One region of the Bacillus sp. DU-106 genome, then DNA from elsewhere that is predicted to be linked to it. Evidence: riboswitches for the same ligand, from Rfam matches in the RefSeq annotation. Region 1 holds a riboswitch; each other region holds the start of a gene.
What was found. Region 1 has a riboswitch for S-adenosylmethionine ahead of C3Y97_RS27240 (bifunctional O-acetylhomoserine aminocarboxypropyltransferase/cysteine synthase). Riboswitches for the same ligand answer to the same signal wherever they lie in the genome.
Positions count from the first base shown of each region.

Region 2: another riboswitch for S-adenosylmethionine. It lies ahead of C3Y97_RS03990 (sugar ABC transporter substrate-binding protein); the one in region 1 lies ahead of C3Y97_RS27240 (bifunctional O-acetylhomoserine aminocarboxypropyltransferase/cysteine synthase).
Region 3: another riboswitch for S-adenosylmethionine. It lies ahead of C3Y97_RS01120 (peptide ABC transporter substrate-binding protein); the one in region 1 lies ahead of C3Y97_RS27240 (bifunctional O-acetylhomoserine aminocarboxypropyltransferase/cysteine synthase).

Region 1 covers NZ_CP026607.1:5,319,761-5,326,640, reverse strand. The annotation lists gene C3Y97_RS27250 (YjjG family noncanonical pyrimidine nucleotidase) at 1-486, shown strand, start outside; gene C3Y97_RS27245 (chloride channel protein) at 530-1,759, opposite strand; SAM riboswitch class I at 2,081-2,185, shown strand; gene C3Y97_RS27240 (bifunctional O-acetylhomoserine aminocarboxypropyltransferase/cysteine synthase) at 2,278-3,576, shown strand; gene metA (homoserine O-acetyltransferase MetA) at 3,560-4,465, shown strand; gene C3Y97_RS27230 (homoserine dehydrogenase) at 4,607-5,902, shown strand; gene C3Y97_RS27225 (YczE/YyaS/YitT family protein) at 5,933-6,559, opposite strand; gene C3Y97_RS27220 (LacI family DNA-binding transcriptional regulator) at 6,657-6,880, shown strand, end outside.
Region 2 covers NZ_CP026607.1:764,306-771,185, reverse strand. The annotation lists gene scrB (beta-fructofuranosidase) at 1-867, shown strand, start outside; gene C3Y97_RS04015 (carbohydrate kinase family protein) at 864-1,805, shown strand; gene C3Y97_RS04010 (hypothetical protein) at 1,819-2,070, opposite strand; gene C3Y97_RS04005 (L,D-transpeptidase) at 2,174-2,935, opposite strand; gene C3Y97_RS04000 (SDR family oxidoreductase) at 3,002-3,868, opposite strand; gene C3Y97_RS03995 (NCS2 family permease) at 4,071-5,372, shown strand; SAM riboswitch class I at 5,461-5,566, shown strand; gene C3Y97_RS03990 (sugar ABC transporter substrate-binding protein) at 5,655-6,767, shown strand; gene C3Y97_RS03985 (sugar ABC transporter ATP-binding protein) at 6,764-6,880, shown strand, end outside.
Region 3 covers NZ_CP026607.1:193,018-199,897, forward strand. The annotation lists gene C3Y97_RS01120 (peptide ABC transporter substrate-binding protein) at 1-1,196, opposite strand, end outside; SAM riboswitch class I at 1,329-1,433, opposite strand; gene C3Y97_RS01125 (aldo/keto reductase) at 1,586-2,419, opposite strand; gene proC (pyrroline-5-carboxylate reductase) at 2,421-3,224, opposite strand; gene C3Y97_RS01135 (GRP family sugar transporter) at 3,510-4,361, opposite strand; gene modB (molybdate ABC transporter permease subunit) at 4,662-5,336, opposite strand; gene modA (molybdate ABC transporter substrate-binding protein) at 5,342-6,148, opposite strand; gene C3Y97_RS01150 (substrate-binding domain-containing protein) at 6,309-6,880, shown strand, end outside.

The sequences.
Region 1 (6,880 bases):
TTCTCTCTGTTGTTTAAAGAGTATGGAGAAGAAGTAAATGGAATATTATTCGAAAATAATTATCGTAACTACTTAGAAGAAGGAAATCAACTCATGCAAGGTGCGTTTGAATTTATAAATCAAATTCAAGGGGAGTATGAATTGTATATAGTGACAAATGGTGTTTCTAAGACGCAAGATAAACGTTTGCGTAATGCAGGGTTACATTCATTATTTAAAGATGTCTTTGTTTCGGAAGATACAGGTTTTCAAAAACCGATGAAAGAGTATTTTGATTATGTTTTTGAACGGATTCCTAACTTTGCACCTGAAGAAGGGCTGATTATTGGGGATTCATTAAGCGCTGATATTAAAGGTGGATATGTAGCGGGAATTGATACTTGTTGGTTTAATCCAGAAAGGAAATTAAATGATAGTGGGATTATACCGACATATGAAGTGCATAATTTTGAGGAGTTAGAAGCTTTATTAAAGCAGCATGTGTAATAAAAATAGGCAGTGGAGCTTTCGTCCCCACTGCCTATTTTTATTAATTTTTATTTTCGTTATGTTTTGGGAGTGGAAAGGCATTCCCGATAGCAGCTGCACCAAGCATGGGCAATAGTAAATTAAGCGGGAAAAACATAAGTAATAGTAATGTTATAGCTATTGGCTTTCGTAACGCATAGCTTGAAATTGCTGTCGTTACGATGGCAACAGATGCTACTGGATCTATAGGAAGAATAGATGCTACAGCGTATCCGATACTTGAACCAGAAAATATAATTGGGAAGATATGTCCACCTCGCCACCCTGTGTTCAAACAAACGGCAGTAATGCACAACTTTAAAATCCCTGAAAGAAGTAGTATCCAAAAAGATAAATGGCTCCATTCAACAACTAATTCTTTTAATTGATGTTCCCCTGAAAATAATGTGTACGGAAGAAAAGTTCCCCCGATTCCTAATAAAATACCACCGATAATTCCGAGTGTCAGCTTGTATTCTCTAAAAGGGTGAATTAACTTTTCTAATGTGAATTCTAACTTGAAATAAAAGAAACCAACTATAGCGCCGATACTAGCAAGTGGAAGAAATGCAATCCATTCATTGAAAGAAAGTGCACCTTCCCCGAAATCAACAATAAAGGATCCACGATTATCAAGTTTACTCAGTAGTAAATAAACAGAAAAACCTGCGAAAGTAGTAGCTAAGTATACAATCGCTTTTTTTCCTTTAGAAAAAGCAGCAATTTCTTCCCCCTCATTTTCATTTGGTGCTAAATAACCGAATAATGGTGCGTTAAAAATGACACTTAAAGTAGCGCCAATTCCGATCTCGGTTAGCTCATTCATACCCTTTAAGGCAAATTTAAAGCGATCCCCTACCCATGTGCACAGTCCGCCTATAATTCCAACTAGTGCGGCTTCTGGACCAAGACTAGCACCGAAAATTAAAACAATAATCGCTGTTAAAGTAGCCCGATGGACAAAGCGATATTCGATTCGACCAGTTTTTTTATATTCAGCCATTACTTCAGGCATAAGGCGTGGGTATGTACCGAAATGTTTTTGTGATAGACCAACAAGGACCCCGCCAATTATTGTTACGCAAAGGGTGTAATAAGAGGGAAAAGAGAGAACTTCAGGCAAGTATCCCCAAATAAAGTGGATTCCAATATTTATTGTGACTAAAAATAACCAGACTGTAGCTCCTACTATAGATCCTAGAAGAATGCCATATAGAGCAAGTATGTAATGCATATCTTTTTTATTTGTCATGTTATACCTCCGTTATGTAAATCTTAGTAGGGAAAAAAGTGAAATATACTAGTGAAAAATGGATTGAATATATATAGTATCTTTTTGAGAAGATGGCCTATTCAACATATAGGCTAACTTTTGGGGAATTTGAATTTATAGGTTAAATTACTTATTTAATTTTATAGACTGATTTGAGGTTTTTAAAGGTCTTTTTTGAAATAGACTAGAATATATTTCTTTTGTTGCTTTATATGAAACTGTTAACATTTATTTTAGAACATTCAGAAAAACTGTTTGACATTAGGAAATTATTGCTATAAAATCAACGGTAATTGCATAGTCTTATCAAGAAAAGGTGGAGGGACAGGCCCGATGAAACCTTGGCAACAGCCGTATAACGGAATTGTGCCAAATCCTGCAGGTAGTAATCCTGAGAGATAAGAAAGAGCCTTTAGAGCGTGTTTTCAAACTGCTCCTTTCTTGTTTTCAGGAAAGGGGCAGTTTTTTATTTTGTATAAAAGAAAGGAGAATGAGAGATGGGAGAATCATGGGGAAAAGGAACAATTTGTGTGCAAGGTGGCTATACGCCAAAGAATGGTGAACCACGTGTTTTACCACTTTATCAAAGCACAACGTATAAATACGATACTTCGGATGATTTAGCAGCTCTATTTAACTTAGAGGCAGAAGGATATATTTATACACGTATTGGAAACCCTACTCTAGCAGCATTTGAGCAGAAATTATCAGATTTAGAAGGCGGTGTAGGAGCTGTTGCAACGGCTTCTGGGCAAGCAGCTATTATGCTCGCAGTTTTAAATATTTGTAGTAGTGGAGACCATTTACTTTGCTCTTCAACTGTTTACGGGGGAACGTTTAATTTATTTGGGGTGAGTTTACGTAAGCTTGGCATTGATGTTACGTTCTTTAATCCAAATTTAACGGCAGATGAAATTACGGCGCTTGCTAATGACAAGACGAAACTTATCTATGCAGAATCGTTAGGAAATCCAGCGATGAATGTTTTAAATTTTAAAGAATTTTCAGCTGCCGCTAAAGAATTAGAGGTACCTTTTATCGTTGATAATACATTAGCAACTCCTTATTTATGCCAGGCATTTGAACATGGGGCAAATATTATTGTTCATTCTACGACGAAGTATATCGATGGGCATGCGAGCTCCTTAGGCGGTATTGTAATTGACGGTGGAAACTTTGATTGGACAAATGGAAAGTATCCTGAGCTTGTTGAACCAGATCCAAGTTATCACGGTGTAAGTTACGTTCAAAACTTTGGTGCAGCAGCGTATATTGTGAAAGCACGTGTTCAGCTATTAAGAGATTATGGAAATTGTATGAGCCCATTCAATGCATATATTAGCAATATTGGCTTAGAGACTTTGCATTTACGAATGGAGCGTCATAGTGAAAATGCTCTGGCAGTTGCTAAGTGGCTTGCTAATCATGAACGTATTGAATGGGTGAATTATCCGGGGTTAGATAGTAATGAAAATTACTCGTTAGCACAACAGTACTTGAAAAAAGGTGCTAGTGGTGTTTTAACTTTCGGTATTAAAGGCGGATTAGAAGCAGCAAAAGAATTTATCGCAAATGTAAAACTAGCAACTCTTGTAACGCACGTAGCTGATGCACGAACTTGCGTTATACATCCTGCTAGTACGACGCATAGACAATTAAATGCTGAAGATCAGCGTTTAGCGGGTGTTACATCTGATTTAATTCGTTTATCGGTTGGTATAGAAGATGTTTCTGATATTATTGCAGATTTGGAAGCAGCTCTAGTTGGAGGCAAAACACATGCCGATCATAATTGATAAAGATTTACCGGCTCGCAAAGTGTTGCAAAAAGAAAATATTTTTGTAATGACGAAGGAGCGGGCAGAAACACAAGATATACGTGCTTTAAAAATTGCTATATTAAATTTAATGCCAACGAAACAAGATACAGAGGCGCAATTACTTCGCTTAATTGGAAACACGCCGTTACAATTAGATGTTCATTTGCTTCATATGGAATCACATCTATCGCGTAATGTAACGCAAGAACATTTAACAAGCTTTTATAAAACGTTTCGTGATATTGAAAATGAAAAGTTTGATGGGCTCATTATTACAGGAGCGCCAGTGGAGACCCTTGCTTTTGAAGAGGTAGATTATTGGGAAGAGCTTAAACATATTATGGAGTATTCAAAAACGAATGTAACATCTACGCTCCATATTTGCTGGGGGGCACAGGCTGGCTTGTACTATCATTATGGTGTTCCAAAGTATCCCCTTAAGGAAAAAGTGTTCGGTGTATTTGAACATGAAGTTTGCGAGCAACATGTGAAATTATTACAAGGATTTGATGAATTGTTTTTTGCTCCGCATTCTCGTCATACAGAAGTACGAGAGAATGATATTAGAGGAGTGAAAGAATTAACATTGTTAGCAAACTCTGAAGAAGCAGGTGTTCACCTTGTTATTGGGCCAGAAGGAAGGCAAGTGTTTGCCCTTGGACATAGCGAATATAGTTGTGAGACGTTAAAACAAGAATACGAACGAGATCGTGACAAGGGATTAAATATTGATGTGCCAAAAAACTATTTTAAACATAATAATCCAGATGAAAAGCCGCTTGTTAGGTGGAGAAGTCATGGTAATTTATTGTTTTCTAATTGGTTAAATTATTACGTGTATCAAGAAACCCCTTATATATTGTAAAGAAAGATTGTGTAACACGTGGCAACGTTTTCCTTGTAAAGATTAACCTTTATTTTTCCGAATGTTCAAAATACATTGTTTTTCAGATTTTTTACTCATATAATTTCATCTAAACACAATTTTTGAGGGGTGGACAGTACTATGAAAGAAATTCAAGTTGGGTTATTAGGTCTTGGGACAGTTGGCAGTGGTGTGGTTCGTATTATTACGGATCATCAAGAACGACTCATACACCAAGTAGGTTGTCCAGTGAAGGTAACGAAAGTATTAGTGCAAAACATTGAGAAAGAGAGAGAGGTAGAGGTACCTTCTACTCTATTAACACAAGATGCAAATGAAATTTTAGATAATCCAAATATTGATGTTGTTATTGAAGTGATGGGTGGCATTGATGATGCAAAATCATATATTTTACAAGCTTTAAAAAGCGGAAAGCATGTTGTAACTGCAAATAAAGACTTAATGGCATTACATGGAGCTGAATTATTAGCGACAGCAAAAGATAATAAGGCTGATTTATTCTATGAGGCGAGTGTGGCAGGGGGAATTCCAATTTTACGCAGTATCGTAGAAGGACTTTCTTCAGATCTTATTACGAAAGTAATGGGAATTGTAAATGGAACAACAAATTTTATTTTGACGAAAATGTCAGACGAAGGGAGAGCATATAACGACGTGTTAAAAGAAGCCCAACAACTTGGATTTGCAGAAGCAGATCCAACATCAGATGTAGAAGGTTTAGATGCAGCAAGAAAAATGACGATTTTAGCTACCCTCGGTTTCTCTACAAATGTAGAGCTTGGAGATGTGAAAGTAAAAGGTATTACCTCTATTACAGAGGAAGATATTGAATACAGTAAGAGCTTAGGTTATACAATTAAATTAATCGGTCTTGCAAAACGAGATGGTGAAAAATTGGAGGTTACAGTTGAACCAACTTTACTTCCAAATACACATCCTCTTGCAGCAGTACAAAATGAATATAACGCTGTGTATGTGTACGGTGAAGCAGTTGGGGAAACGATGTTTTATGGACCAGGCGCAGGAAGTTTACCGACAGCTACAGCTGTTGTTTCGGATTTAGTTGCTGTAATGCAAAATATTAGATTAGGGGTAACAGGAAATAGTGCTGTAGTCCCACAATATCAAAAAGTATTAAAAGAGCCAGACGAAATTGTCGTGAAAAAGTTTTTAAGACTGCATGTAAAAGACGAAATTGGTGTATTTGCAAAAATTACTTCATTGTTCTCTGAGCGCGGAGTTAGCTTTGAGAAAATTATTCAAATGCCGCTTGAAGAGAAAGGAAAGGCTGAAATTGTAATTGTAACGCATCGTGCGTCTCTTGCTGATTATGATTATATTCTACATACGTTGCAAGGGTATGAAGAAATAGATTGTTTGAAAGCGAACTATCGAATTGAAGGGGATGCTAAGTAGTATCTCTTACCATAAAACAGAAAGAGCCTATTAAGCAGCTTGCTTAATAGGCTCTTTTCTATTTAAAATCTGCGTACCAACTTGAATAAATGCTTGGATAATCCAGCCTGTTGTAAAGGATAAGATGATTGTTCCAAAATAGATAGGTCCATCTAATAAAAAGCTTAACGTTAAAAATAAAAAGGCTAATGAAATCTCTGTTCTTCTAAACGTCCATTTTTTCTTCTCGGCAAACGTTAAAACGAAAGCTTCTTGAGGCGCTGCACAAAGGTTTGTAGAGACGTAAAGACCAATTCCAGCTCCAACGAATAGATTTCCGCAAATAAGTGTTATATATTTTGGAAGAGAGCGGATAGCGTCCATAATAGTTGTAATGGAACCAATCCAATCAACAAAAAGAGAAATAAGAACCATCGTTACAATTGTACCGATTGTAATTTGTTTTCTATTCCAAAAGAGTACGATAAGTGTAAAGGCAAAGTTAATCATGAAAATCCAAAAACCAATACTTATCCCAAAATTTTGATATAGTGCAATAAAGAAGGAATCATAAGGGCTAAGTCCAAAGGAAGTAATTGTCGTCATCATATTAATACCGATGGCAAGAATGAGTAAACCGCCAATGAAAAATATATATTCTAATTTGAATCGAAGCATAGTTGTATATCCTTTCTAAATGTATTTGCTAGGAAAGGATATATTGTGGAAAGCTTACCAGGTCAAGGAAGAATTTTTTTGAGAAGGGGAAAATGAGATGACAAATATAAGAAAGATTGCTGAACTTGCTGGAGTATCTGTTTCAACTGTTTCACGTGTACTAAATAATCATCCGTACGTAAATGAACAGAAACGAAAAGAAATTTTAGCGATTATAGAAGAATTAAATTACACGCAAAACGTGAATGCAATTCATTTAGTGAAAGGAAAAACGAATGTAATTGGCGTTTTATTGCCACACGTAAATGATCAATATTATAG
Region 2 (6,880 bases), 860 kb from region 1:
GGCGAAATTACAACAAACTTAAAAGAATTCGGATTTATGTGGGAATGCCCCGATTACTTCCAATTATCAGGGAAAGATGTACTTCTCTTTTCACCGCAAGGAATTGAAAAAGACGGAGAAAACTTTCACAATGTATACAATGTCGTTTATGCTATAGGCCATTTCGATATTAAAAATTTATATTTCCATGTTGATTCCTATTACGAAGCTGATAAAGGGTTCGATTTTTATGCCCCTCAAACTTTAGAAGACTCTACTAGTCGTCGCCTATTGTTTGCTTGGGCAGGATCAAGTGAAATCACATATCCTTCTGATGATTATATGTGGGCTCATTGCCTAACACTTCCACGTGAATTAACATTAGAAGATAACATCTTAAAACAAAAACCAGTTTCAGAATTAACAAAACTACGAACAACAAAAAAAGACATTTCAGGAGATATAACAGCTGGATTAAATGTATTATCAACGCTTGATGATGAAGACTCCTATGAATTAATTGTTACACTTAAAACAGAAGATGCAAAACGTTTTGGTCTTTCTCTCTTCCACAATGAGGAGGAATGTTTCCCCATTACATTTAATCGGGAACAAGGTACTATTTCTATAGACAGGGGCAACTTCTACCATCAATTTGGCGGAGAATATGGATTTGAACGCTGTAAAAAAATCGATATTCAAGATACGATAGAACTACAAATATTTGTAGATAAAAGCATCGTGGAAATTTTCTTATACGATGGTTCAACAGTCTTTACGTCCCGAGTTTTTCCTCGAAAAGACATGAAACATCATATCGCAATCTTTTCAGATGCAAAACTAAACTTTACCATCACACAATATAAGCTGAAAAGAGGGATTGTATGAGAAATGTCTTTTGTATAGGTGAACTATTAATTGATTTTGTGTGCCGAAATACTAATGTTTCTTTAGTAAACGGTTCAGATTTCGAAAAAAAAGCTGGTGGAGCACCCGCTAACGTTGCTGCTGCGATTACAAAATTAGGTGGACACGCTACATTTATGGGGCAAGTAGGAAACGACCCATTTGGTGAGTTTCTTGAACAAACTTTACAGCGTGCGCAAGTCGATACATCCATGCTCATAAAAGATAAACAAACAACACTTGCATTCGTATCCATCGATCAAGATGGCGAACGTGATTTTACTTTTATGCGTGGTGCAGATGGTGAATATCAATTCAATAGCATTGATTTATCAAAAATACAAACGAATGATTTAATACATTTCGGTTCAGCGACAGCTTTACTATCAAGCCCATTAAAAGAAACGTATTTTCAGTTGTTACAATATGCGAAAGATAAAGGCCATTTCATTTCTTTTGATCCAAATTATCGAAGTGCACTCATTACAAATACAGAACAATTCTCTCAAGATTGTCTAACCTTTATAAAACATGCACACTTCGTAAAAGTAAGTCAAGAGGAAGCTACTATGCTCTCTAAAGAGAGTGATTTACAACAAGCTGCACTCAAATTATTAAATTATGGCGCAAAAGTAGTAGCTATTACACTTGGAAAAGACGGTACCCTTCTTGCGACAAATGAAGGTCAAACTATTGTCTCTTCTATTTCCATTCAACAAGTCGATACAACTGGTGCTGGTGACGCTTTCGTTGGAGCAATGTTATATCAGATTGCCCAAAGTGAACATACACTTTCGTATCATTTCAAAGACTTAACAGCATTTATCTCCTTTGCAAATAAAGTAGGCGCTATCACATGTACAAATTACGGTGCAATTGCCTCTCTTCCATCATTAACAGATATAAAAGCATACGATTAATCGTATGCTTTTTTTACATTCCTCTCCAAAAATCATGCATAATAAAAAAGTACAAAATAACGAGAACGGCCGTCCCGCATAGGGTAATGCGCCGATATATACTCTTCTCTCCTTCCCTCGCTTTCACAAACGCCCAAATAAATCCGAAGAATAATATTAAATCAACATATGGAACATAAAAAGAAAAGACGAGAAACGCATATAAATACACGATAAATAAACAGGTCGTTACTAAGAAAACTTTAAACGCAAATTCACTTTTCATAATATAACCGCCCCCTATCTGTACTGTATTATATTCAGCAAAATACAATAGTTGCAGTTAAACTCCAAGTATAAATAAGCTACCGTCTATAATACGGTAGCCATTACGGAACATTGTATTTCCGTTTATATATATTACTTAAAATCGAAGAAGGAATTTGCTCGTAACGAACTTTCTCTCCTGTTTCATCTATAATATACGAATTGTTTCCTATATAATATATTCCATCTTTTCGTTTTGAGTACACTGGATATCTTTCATTTGGCAATACCGTTTTCACTTTCGTTAACTGTCCATTTGGTTCTTGCCAATATATATCCGCGCGGTCTACTAACGTAAGTACTCCAATTTGTTCTTTTTCTATTTTTCGACCATTCCAGCTCACAACGCGATAACCAAGTTTATTCGCTTCATATTCGGGGCTCGTATGAAAACGAGAAATGATTACTTTTGTTTGTAATTGTACTCGGTCATATAACCATTGTATATCCCTGTCATGCATACGAATACAGCCATTTGATTCCCTACTTCCAATCGTCCATTCCCGGTTCGTCCCGTGAATTGCATATTCATTCTTATCTAGTCCAAGCCACCTCGTACCAAGAGGGTTATTCGGTGCACCCCCAGGTATTTTTTTTCGATGGTATTCTTTATTTTTAAATTTAGTTATAATACAAAAATTACCTTCAGGCGTAGGTGTACGATCTCTTCCAGTCGTTACTGGAAATGTTTTTGTGTAATTTCCATTTTCAAAAAAAGACAACTGGTTCGTCGTAAGATTTACTAATATTAAATGATCTGTATTAGCAAAAGCACTAACCGGTAGGATGAAAAATAATAGTATGATGAAACATAACTTTTTCAGCTATATCCCCCCTAGCGCTCCCTATAATAAGTGGAATTAACATTACTTTGCTCTTATAAATGAAAACTATCCATTTACAATAACGCCCCCATTTACATGTATCATTTGCCCAGTAACATAGGATGAATCACCAGATGCCAAGTATACGTATGCCGGCGCTAATTCATATGGTTGACCAGGCCGTTGCATCGGGACATTGCTCCCAAACTGAGAGACTTTCTTCTCATCAAAGCTCGATGGAATAAGCGGTGTCCAAATCGGGCCTGGTGCAACACCATTTACCCGAATCCCTTTTTGCACTAACGATTGAGAAAGTGATCTTGTAAAAGCTACGATTGCTCCTTTCGTTGCGGAATAATCAATTAACGTTTCATTTCCTTCATATGCAACGATAGATGCCGTATTTATAATGACATCCCCTTTCTTCAAATGAGAAAGGGCTGCTTTCGTAACGTGAAAATAAGAAAAAATATTAATACGAAATGTTTTTTCTAGCTGTTCTGCTGTAATATACTCTAGCCCTTGCTGCGGATATTGCTGTGCAACGTTATTCACTAAAATATTTAAACTACCTAACTGCCGGGCGGTTTCTTCCACAATATCTTTACAATGCTGTTCATTACTCAAATCCCCCAGCAACAATACACACTTTACACCTTCTTTTTCAACACGTTGTTTCGTCTCATTTGCATCTTCTTCCTCATCTAAATAAGCAATCGCAACATTTGCTCCCTCTTTTGCAAAAGCGATGGAAACTGCTCGTCCAATTCCGCTATCTCCTCCCGTAATTAACACATTCTTCCCTTTTAACTTTTCACTTCCTTTATAGTTTGCATCTTCAAACTGCGGAAGGGGGCTCATTAATGATTCAATACCTGGCTGCTTATTTTGATGTTGCGTAGGCATTGTTATAAAGTTTTTTTGCTGTGGCATAGCTGCTTTCAACTCCTTTTCCTTAGCATGTGCACAATAAAAAGCTGAAATTCACACATCGTTTTACGATTAATATTCGAATTTAAGACACAAAATATGAATTGTTATAAACTTTTTATGCAAAACTATTGCAAAATAGATAAAAAACGAATATTATATATAACTGTTGTGAAAATTATTCGTAAACAGAAAGGATGTTTATATGTTTAACCTTTCAAAACATAAAACTTCTATTAAAACTGAAATTATGGCAGGTATTATTACCTTCTTAACAATGGCATATATCATTGTCGTAAACCCTGTTATCCTTGGAGATGCAGGTGTTCCATTTGAACAAGCATTTACAGCAACAATTATCGCTGCTGTTGTCGGAACATTATTTATGGCAATCTTTACAAACTTACCAATCGCAATCGCGCCAGGTATGGGATTAAATGCTTACTTCTCTTACTCTGTTGTAAAAGCGCATGAAGGCATGACTTTCGCAATTGCATTCTCTGCTGTATTCGTAGCAGGTATGATTTTAATTTTGCTATCATTTACATCTTTCCGTACAAAATTAATGGAAGCAATTCCTGAAAACTTAAAACATGCAATTACTGCTGGTATCGGGCTATTTATCGCCTTTATCGGTTTACGTTTAACAGGTATCGTTACAAAAAATGATGCAAACTTAGTTGGACTTGGTGATCTTCACTCTGCTCCAGTACTACTAGCATTAGCTGGACTTGGAATTACAATTGTCCTTATGTCTTTAAATGTAAATGGCGCACTATTTATCGGGATGCTATTAACTGGTATTATCGCTTTCTTCACGGGACAATTATCATTCTCAAACGGTGTTACATCAATGCCTGGTTTACCAGAAGGAATTATCGTTTCAAATCCAATTACTGCTGTATCTGACGTAATTAACTACGGATTATACGGCGTTGTATTCTCATTCTTCCTTGTTACACTATTCGATACAACAGGTACATTACTTGGCGTTGCACAACAAGGTGGATTTATGAAAGACGGAAAGCTTCCAAAAGCAGGACGAGCTCTTCTATCTGACTCATTCTCAGCAACTATTGGTTCTATGTTCGGAACGACACCATCAACAGCTTACATTGAATCATCTGCTGGTGTTGCAGCTGGTGGTCGTACTGGTTTAACAACTGTTACAGTAGCGGTTCTATTCGCACTAGCAGCATTCTTCGGCCCATTAGTAAGTGCTGTTTCTGGTGTATCAGCTATTACTGCACCCTCATTAATTATCGTTGGTAGTCTTATGATGGGTTCAGTTCGCCACATCGATTGGGACGCATTTGATGAAGCATTCCCAGCATTCTTAGTAATCTTAAGCATGCCACTTACATCAAGTATCGCAACAGGTATCGCACTTGGATTTATTTCATACCCACTTATGAAAGTGGCAAAAGGTAAATTCCGTGCTGTTCACCCACTTGTATATGTATTTGGAATTTTGTTTGCTTATCAATTGATATTCTTACCACATTAAAATCCCTCTTCCTGAGGGATTTTTTTATAAATACTGTTTGACAATACCATTCGTTTGTGGAATAATTCAAAATAGTTAAATATCGGATGTCTTATCAAGAGCAGGTGGAGGGATGAGCCCTACGAAGCCCGGCAACCGACCCATTTATGGGCACGGTGCTAATTCTTACAACACATTGTGTTGAAAGATAAGAGTAATATGATAAGGCGTCTTTTCTATATGAAAAGGCGTTTTTTATTTTCACTCCCTCCTCTCTCTTTTTAGTTTAGGAGGGATTTTTTTATGAAAAAATTATGTTCCATCGTACTTATTTTTCTCTTATTTACATTAGCAGCTTGTACAAATGAACAAGATACTATCTCTTCACAAAAGCAACAAACTGTGAGAAAGGCGACTACAACGGTAGAAAATCAATTACAAACAGAAATTCCAAGCCAAATGAAGAAGCCATTAAAAATCGCATTAATTATGCAAATGTCCATCGGAACTTTTTCCTCTCAATATATTGAGGGTGTCAAAAAACAAGTTGAGCTATTTGGCGGCAGTGTACAAGTCTACAATTCTGATAACGATTTAGCAAAAATGGCTGCAAATTTAGATACTGCTATTAATTCAAAAGTGGATGGTATTTTAATTGATCATGGCCGTTCTGAAGCACTAAAACCTGGAGTAGAAAAAGCGTTACAAGCGAACATTCCCGTAGTTGCGTTCGATAACGATCTACGCTTGCCAGGTGTGACAATTATTGATCAAGATGACTATAGTCTTGCATGGAAATCATTAAAAACATTAGCGGAAGATTTGAATGGACAAGGAAATATCGCAGTTGTATGGGTCGGCGGATTTGCTCCAATGGAACGTCGCAATGTTATCATTGATGCTTTTTATAAACGGTATCCAAATATAAAAGAAATCGCAAGATTCGGTACTGCTAGTAATAACACGCCACTCGATACACAAACACAAGTAGAAGCTTTACTAAAGAAATATCCGAAAAAAGGCGATTTACAAGCTATTTTCGCTTCGTGGGATGAGTTTGCTAAAGGGACTGTTAAAGCACTTGAACAAGCTGGTCGTACAGATATAAAAGTATATGGCATTGACTTAAGTAATGAGGATTTACAACTCATGCAAAAAGAAAACTCACCTTGGACTGCTACAGCTGCAACTGATCCAGCTGAAGTAGGTAAGGTTCAAGTACGATTTTTATACAAAAAAATTGCTGGTGAACAAACGCCAGATATTTATTCACTAGAACCTTATTTAGTAAAGAAAAATAGTTTACCAAAAGAAAATATAACAATGGATCAGTTATCAAAATATATAAACGGTTGGGGAGACTCAAAAGATGCATATTCCCCTTGGATGAAAAAATTAGAGAAGGAGAAAAAATGATGACGTTCTCTCTTCAAAACATTACACATTCTTATCATGTCGCTACACCTGTTCTAGAAGATGTTTCTATTCATATTCAAAAAGGAAAAGTACACGCTTTACTAGGCATGAAC
Region 3 (6,880 bases), 290 kb from region 1:
TTATCAAGGTCAGCATCACTCGTTAATAATTCTAATGTTATCTTTTCAGAACCAAGCTCTTGTTTAGCTTTTTTCCATAACTCTTGTGCAGATTTTGTATCAACTTTTGTTAAATCGCCGTTTGCAGTACGGAAGTCTTTTCCTTCAGGTCCTTTTGCAAAGTTTTTTGGAACGAGACCAAATGTTGGTGTAGAGCCATCATTTAATAACGTATTTACAAAGGATTTTCTATCAATTGTTTGATCAATTGCTTGGCGTGCAGAAACGTTTTGAAGTATTTTGTTTTGTTGATTCATACGTAAAAATTGTACGCCTACGTTTGGACGTTCTTTAAAGTTAGCATCCTTTTTATATTTATCGACGAAGTCAGATGTTAGTTTTATACGATCTAATTGTTTTGACTCGAATAAATTTACTTCTGTTGATTTTTCTTTTACGACATTAAAATTGATTTCTTCTAGTTTGACAGTATCTTTATCCCAATAGGTAGGGTTCTTCTTAAATTTAAAGCTTTGTTCGTGCTTCCAATCGCTTAGTGTAAAAGCTCCATTGTACAAAATTGTATTATCTTCTAAAGCGTACTTATCACCTTGTACTTTAAAGAATTCCTCATTAATTGGTAGAAATGTTGGGAACGCTGTTAAGCTAATAAAATAAGGAACAGGACGCTCTAATTCTACCTCAAACGTATGGTCATCAACTGCTTTTACACCAAGTTGGTCGGCTGGAAGTTCTTTGTTGTTAATTTTTGTTGCGTTTTTAATATCAAAGAATAAAAATGCATATTCAGAGGCTGTTGCTGGATCTACGGCACGTTGCCAAGCGAACACAAAATCTTTAGCTGTAACAGGAGTGCCATTTGACCATTTTGAATCTCGCAAATGGAATGTGTATTTCGTTTTATCGCCACTTACTTCATGAGATTTTGCAACACCAGGAACAGGTTTGTTACCTTCACCAAGATTATACAAACCTTCAAATACGTTTCTCATTACTTGACCAGAATCAGTATCTGTAGCACGAGCCGTATCCATTGTTCGTATTTCAGTAGGTGAAGATAAGTTTAAAACCTGTTTACTAGGTGCCTCGTCTTTTGCATTTGCTCCGCTTGCTTCGTTTTTATAACTACCGCAACCAGTTAATAAAATACTTACTCCTACAACTGATGCAATACCGGGTACAAACTTCTTTTTCATTTGATTTTCCTCCTAAATAATTAAGTTTGGATGATGATGAGGGAAATGAAAAATAAAAAATCCCTCTTTTCATATTGAGAAAGAGGGATTTTTACGTACAAGTTATGCACCCGTATATAAACGAAGTCCCTCATTCTATCTTTCAAGCATAAAGCTTGCAGGAAGTGGCACAGTATTCAAAATGAACCTGTTGCCGAGGTTTCAAAGGGCCAGTCCCTCCACCTCTCTTGATACAATGAGTAAACGAATAAATTTTATTAATTTTTTTGTTTCTTTGATAATTCAAAATCTTACACCTTGAATAATGAAGTGTCAACTAAATGAAATATAGTTTAAATTTTCAGTTTTCTTAAATGAAAAAACCACTGCATATGGCAGTGGTTTTTCTACTAGAAGTTAAAGTTATCTGGATCTGGACCAACGCGACGATCTTCATTTAAAGCTTGAATTGCTTTCATATCATCAGCACTTAATTCAAAGTCGAAGATGTTTGCATTTTCAATAATGCGATGTTCTTTAATTGATTTAGGAATTGTTACAACTTCGTTTTGTAAATCCCAACGTAAAATAATTTGCGCAGTTGATTTATTATATTTTGTCGCAATTTCTTGTAACGTTGGATTATCTAGTAGTTGTCCTTGCATTAATGGTGACCAAGCTTCAAGCTGGATATTATGTTCTTTACAGAATGCATGTAACTCTTCTTGTGCTAAACGTGGGTGGTATTCCACTTGGTTGACCATTGGCTTAATTTCAGCAATTTCAAATACGTCTTGTAAGTGGTGAATGTGGAAATTACTCACACCGATAGCGCGAACACGGCCATCTTTATAAAGTGTTTCTAATGCTTTCCATGATTCAGTATATTTCCCTTTTACAGGCCAATGTACTAAATATAAATCTAAATATTCTAGACCTAATTTCTCTAATGTAGTTTCAAATGCTTGAAGCGTTGTTTCATATCCTTGATCGCTATTCCATACTTTTGAGGTAATAAATAATTCTTCACGTGAAACACCGGATTCACGAATCGCTTGCCCAACGCCTTCTTCATTTTGATAGATTGCTGCAGTATCGATGCTGCGGTAGCCATTTTTAATTGCTGCTTTTACAGAATCAATTACTTCTGAACCATCTTCTACTTTAAAAACACCTAAACCAAACCAAGGCATTTTTACACCGTTATGTAATGTTGTATAGTCTTTTAAACTTGTTAAAATCATATTATTTCCCCCTAGCTTTTTTGTTTGTTGCTTCTACTGCTTTTTGAATTGCCTCTGAAAAATTATATTCGTATAAAGTTTTGAGACCCTCAGCTGTGGAACCACCTGGCGTTGTTACTTGTTCGCGAAGGTTAGCTGGATTTTGCGTTTGTTCAAGCATAGAAGCAGAGCCAGAAATCATTTGAATGACAAGATGTTTTGCGGTTTCTTCATCAACTCCATAACTTTTTGTTGCTTCAATTAAGCTTTCAGCAAAGTAATAAAGGAAGGCTGGTGCACTTCCAGTAACTGCAGTAAGCTGATGAACTTCTTCCTCAGTACAAAGTTGCGAAGTACCAATACCTTTTAAAAGTAGTTGCAGGGTTTCTTGATGTATCTCGTTTACTGATTGTCCCATTGTATATAAGGAGATAGACTTTCCAATTTCAGCAGCTGTATTAGGCATAATCCAAGCAACAGGCGTGCCTTTTGGGAGTCTAGCTTCTAAATAAGATGGTCCAATGCCAGCTGCTACTGTTACGACTAGTTGATTTGATATTAACGGAGATAGCTCAGCTAATAACTCTTCATGAGCCGAAGGTGGCATTGCTAAAACAACCGTATCAACAGATGTAACATGCTGTTTCCAATCTGTTGTAGTAGACACATTATATCGATGTTGTAACTGTTTTAGCTTTTCTATGTTGCTTCGGTTAGAGACGATAATTTCTTCGATGTACTCTTTGCTTGTTTTAAGTAATCCGGAAAATATAGCTTCTGCCATACGACCGGCACCAATAAATAAAATTCGATGTTTAGTTAGCATATCCTTTATTCCTTTCTAGTAGAGATATGTTATAAAAACGATATCATCTTTAAGAGAATTTTGTAAAAAGAAAAGACTTACCGTAGATGGAATGGATAATGAGAAGGAGGAAATTCATGCTAATATTAGCTATTATTAATCTCTTTATATGTGTAGCTGGTTTGCTAGAGTGGAAGAGCAATTATAAGGGGCAAGAACATACAAATAATTATATCTAGAAAATAATTAGAATTAAAAAACCCCTGAAGTACATATGCTTCAGGGGTTTACTAATAGAATATAAGATTATGCTTTTGTCATACCAAGTAATACAGCGCCGCCGATAATTAAAACACTACCTAGTGCAATAAAGATCAATTGACGTTTTGTTTTCTTTTCACCTAAGAATACAATCGCACCGAATGTTGAGATAACGATTCCAGTTTGAGATAATGGGAAGCTTGTTGCTACTCCAACACGTGGTAATGAAAGAAGTAAGAATAAGTTTCCAGTTCCCCATAGTAAACCAGACAAAGCATTACGGATTGCATATTTGTTAAATGGTTTATGTTTAGACGTCAGTACAACCGCACCAACAAACATACCAACTGCTTGTGGTAAAATAGCAGACCAACCATCGATATTATACCAACGAATAATAATTACATATACAAGATAGCCGAAAGTAGAAACAATTAAAGTAAGAAGTCCTTTTTTCAATTGTCCAGGTGGCTGAGCATTTTCTTTATCATCTAATGATGTGAATACAACACCAACTACGATTAATAGGATTGCAATCGTTCCCAGAATGATCGTTGTAGTAGTAGTCCACTCACGGAAAGCGATAACCCCAAAGATAGAAGTTGCAACAAGTTGCATACCAGTAGAAATCGTTACAGTAGTTGAAACACCTAGTTTTTCAACTGTTTTTAATTGGTTTACTTGTCCTAAAGCCCAGAATAAACCTGAAATAAAACCAACAATTAAGATTGTCATTGTTAAAGCTGGTTGAGTAAATACATACATAATTGTTGCGAAGAATAGAGCACCGATTGTCATACCTACCGTTTGGCTATATGCACCACCGCCCATTTTTACGCTTACTAATAAGATGTTTCCCCATGCAATTGCAGGAAGAAGCGCTAATAAAATGTCCATTACAAGACTCCCTTCGGTTTGCTATACCAATATAGTTACATATCGTTCTAACGATCGGTAATGCCCCACTAATAGAGTAGAAGATTACCGATCGCTAAAACAGGATGAAGAATTCACGATATAAATGCGTTTTCATTTCTTCATTTTTTGAAACACCTCCATATAATAACAGGAAATTGCCTATTTTAGAAAGTGAATTCAAATAAAATGTATATTTTAATAAGAGGTAAAATTCAGTTATTTCCCGGTGGTATATTTTATTTCCTAAGAAATAAAGAAGCAGCTTCGAAAAAAGCTGCTTTAAGAGTTAGTAATTCTTTTATTAATAAGTTGAATACATAGTAGAAATACGAGTGACATACCGATAGTAATAACTACAAGTGTCCATGCGAGTTGCATATTACTTGCATCAATAGCCATGTAAATTGCAGTTGGGATTGTCTGTGTTTTACCAGGAATGTTCCCGGCAAACATAAGTGTAGCGCCAAATTCACCGAGCGCGCGGACAAAGCTCAAAATCATCCCGCTTAGTAAGGCAGGAAATGCGAGCGGAAGTGTAACGTGCAGAAAAACTTGATATTCACTTGCGCCAAGGTCACGAGCACTTTCTTCAATTTGTACATTTGCGATAGAAAATCCCGTTTTCGCTGATTGGTACATAAGCGGAAATGCAACAACTGTAGAAGCAATGATCGCAGCAGTAGATGTGAACATAATAGACTGCTGAAATAATGATTCAACCCACTTTCCGATCGGGCTGTTGTTTCCAAAGATGATAATGAGAAAGAAGCCGATAACAGTTGGTGGAAGTACCATTGGTAATAAAAATATGGTTTCTAATAGTACTTTATATCGCCATGAGGAGCGAGCTAGTGCTCGCCCGACAATTGTCCCTAAAATTGTAACGAGAATAGTGGCGCATGCAGCTACTCTTAAAGATAGAAAGACAGGCGATAAAATAGCATCAATGCTCATAGTAATTAAGACAGGACTGTAAATCCATATTTTTTAAAGATAGATTGTGCATCTTTTGACTGCAAATACTCATAAAATGAAGTCGCCTCTTTCTTATGTTTAGATTCCTTTATAACACCTAAAGGATAGTGGATTGGCTCATGAGAAGTAGCTGCTGCTGTCTCACCAATCTTTACTTTATCCGAAATGAGAGCATCTGTTTTGTATACGATACCAGCATCGACATTCCCTGTTTCTACATATGTTAACACTTGGCGAACATCTTTTGTAAATACGACTTTATTTTGAACATCATTCCAAAGGTTTTCGTGTGTTAGAGAAGCCTTTGCATATTTGCCAGCAGGTACAGATTCAGGTGTACCAAGTGCAATTTTTTTTATTTTTTCATCTTTTAAATCTTGAATTTTTGTAAGAGAACTATCTTTTGGGACGACTAGAACGAGTTCGTTTCCAAGGAGATTTTTCCCCTCTTTTTCATTAATGAATCCTTTTTTTACAAGGGTTTGGAATTTATCTTCTGCTGCTGAGAAGAATAAATCAGCAGGTGCACCTTGTTCAATTTGTTGTTGAAGTGCTCCAGAAGCACCGAAGTTAAAAGAAAGTTTGATATTTGGCTCTTTTTCTTTATATTGTTTTTCGATTTCTTTTAATGCATCTTGTAAGCTTGCAGCAGCTGAGATAGTCAGTTCAACTGTTTTATCCTCTTTAGCAGCTGACTTTGTATGCTTTTCCCCACTTGTACAAGCAGCGCTAAATATAAGAAGGAAAGAAAGTATAAGTGCCCCGATGGAACGTAATATAAATTTATTCATAAAAAAATCCCCTTTCATTTTGACACATCTAATTATAACTAAATATAACTAAATATAACTAGTTATAATTGAATATAATTTGAACATATGTCTATTTTTAAAAAATAGGAGAAATATTCTTTTCTTTGTTACAATGAAAGGAGAAAGTGAGGAATCGTCTATGGATCATCATTCCTACACAACGGAAGAAGTAGCAAAGCGATTAAAAGTATCAAAATTAACTGTATACGACTTAATTAAAAAAGGAGAACTTCCTTCTTATAGAGTTGGTAGACAGATGCGCATTGATGCAGCAGATTTAGATCAATATATAAAGCAAATGAAAACAGGGAAAGTACAAGTTAATCCTGTGAAAAACGATGGTAGTAGTATCTTGAACACGTGTATTATTAGTGGTCAAGAACTAACGTTAGATATGTTAGCTAAACGTATAGAAAATCGTTTGCCAAGTTCTAATGTTTTAAGAGCGTATCAAGGTAGCTTAACGAGTTTAGTGAAAATGTATCAAGGAGAAGGAAGTATCGTTAGTTTGCATTTGTTTGATGGTGAAACGGGTACATATAATATTCCTTACGTAAAACGTATTTTAGTAGGACAGCCATGTCTTATGATTAATTTATTGTCCAGAAATGTAGGGTTTTATGTTCAAAAAGGAAATCCGAAGAAAATAAAGACATGGGCTGACATATCCGGTTCCACTATAAAGTTTGTGAATCGAGAAAAGGGTTCTGG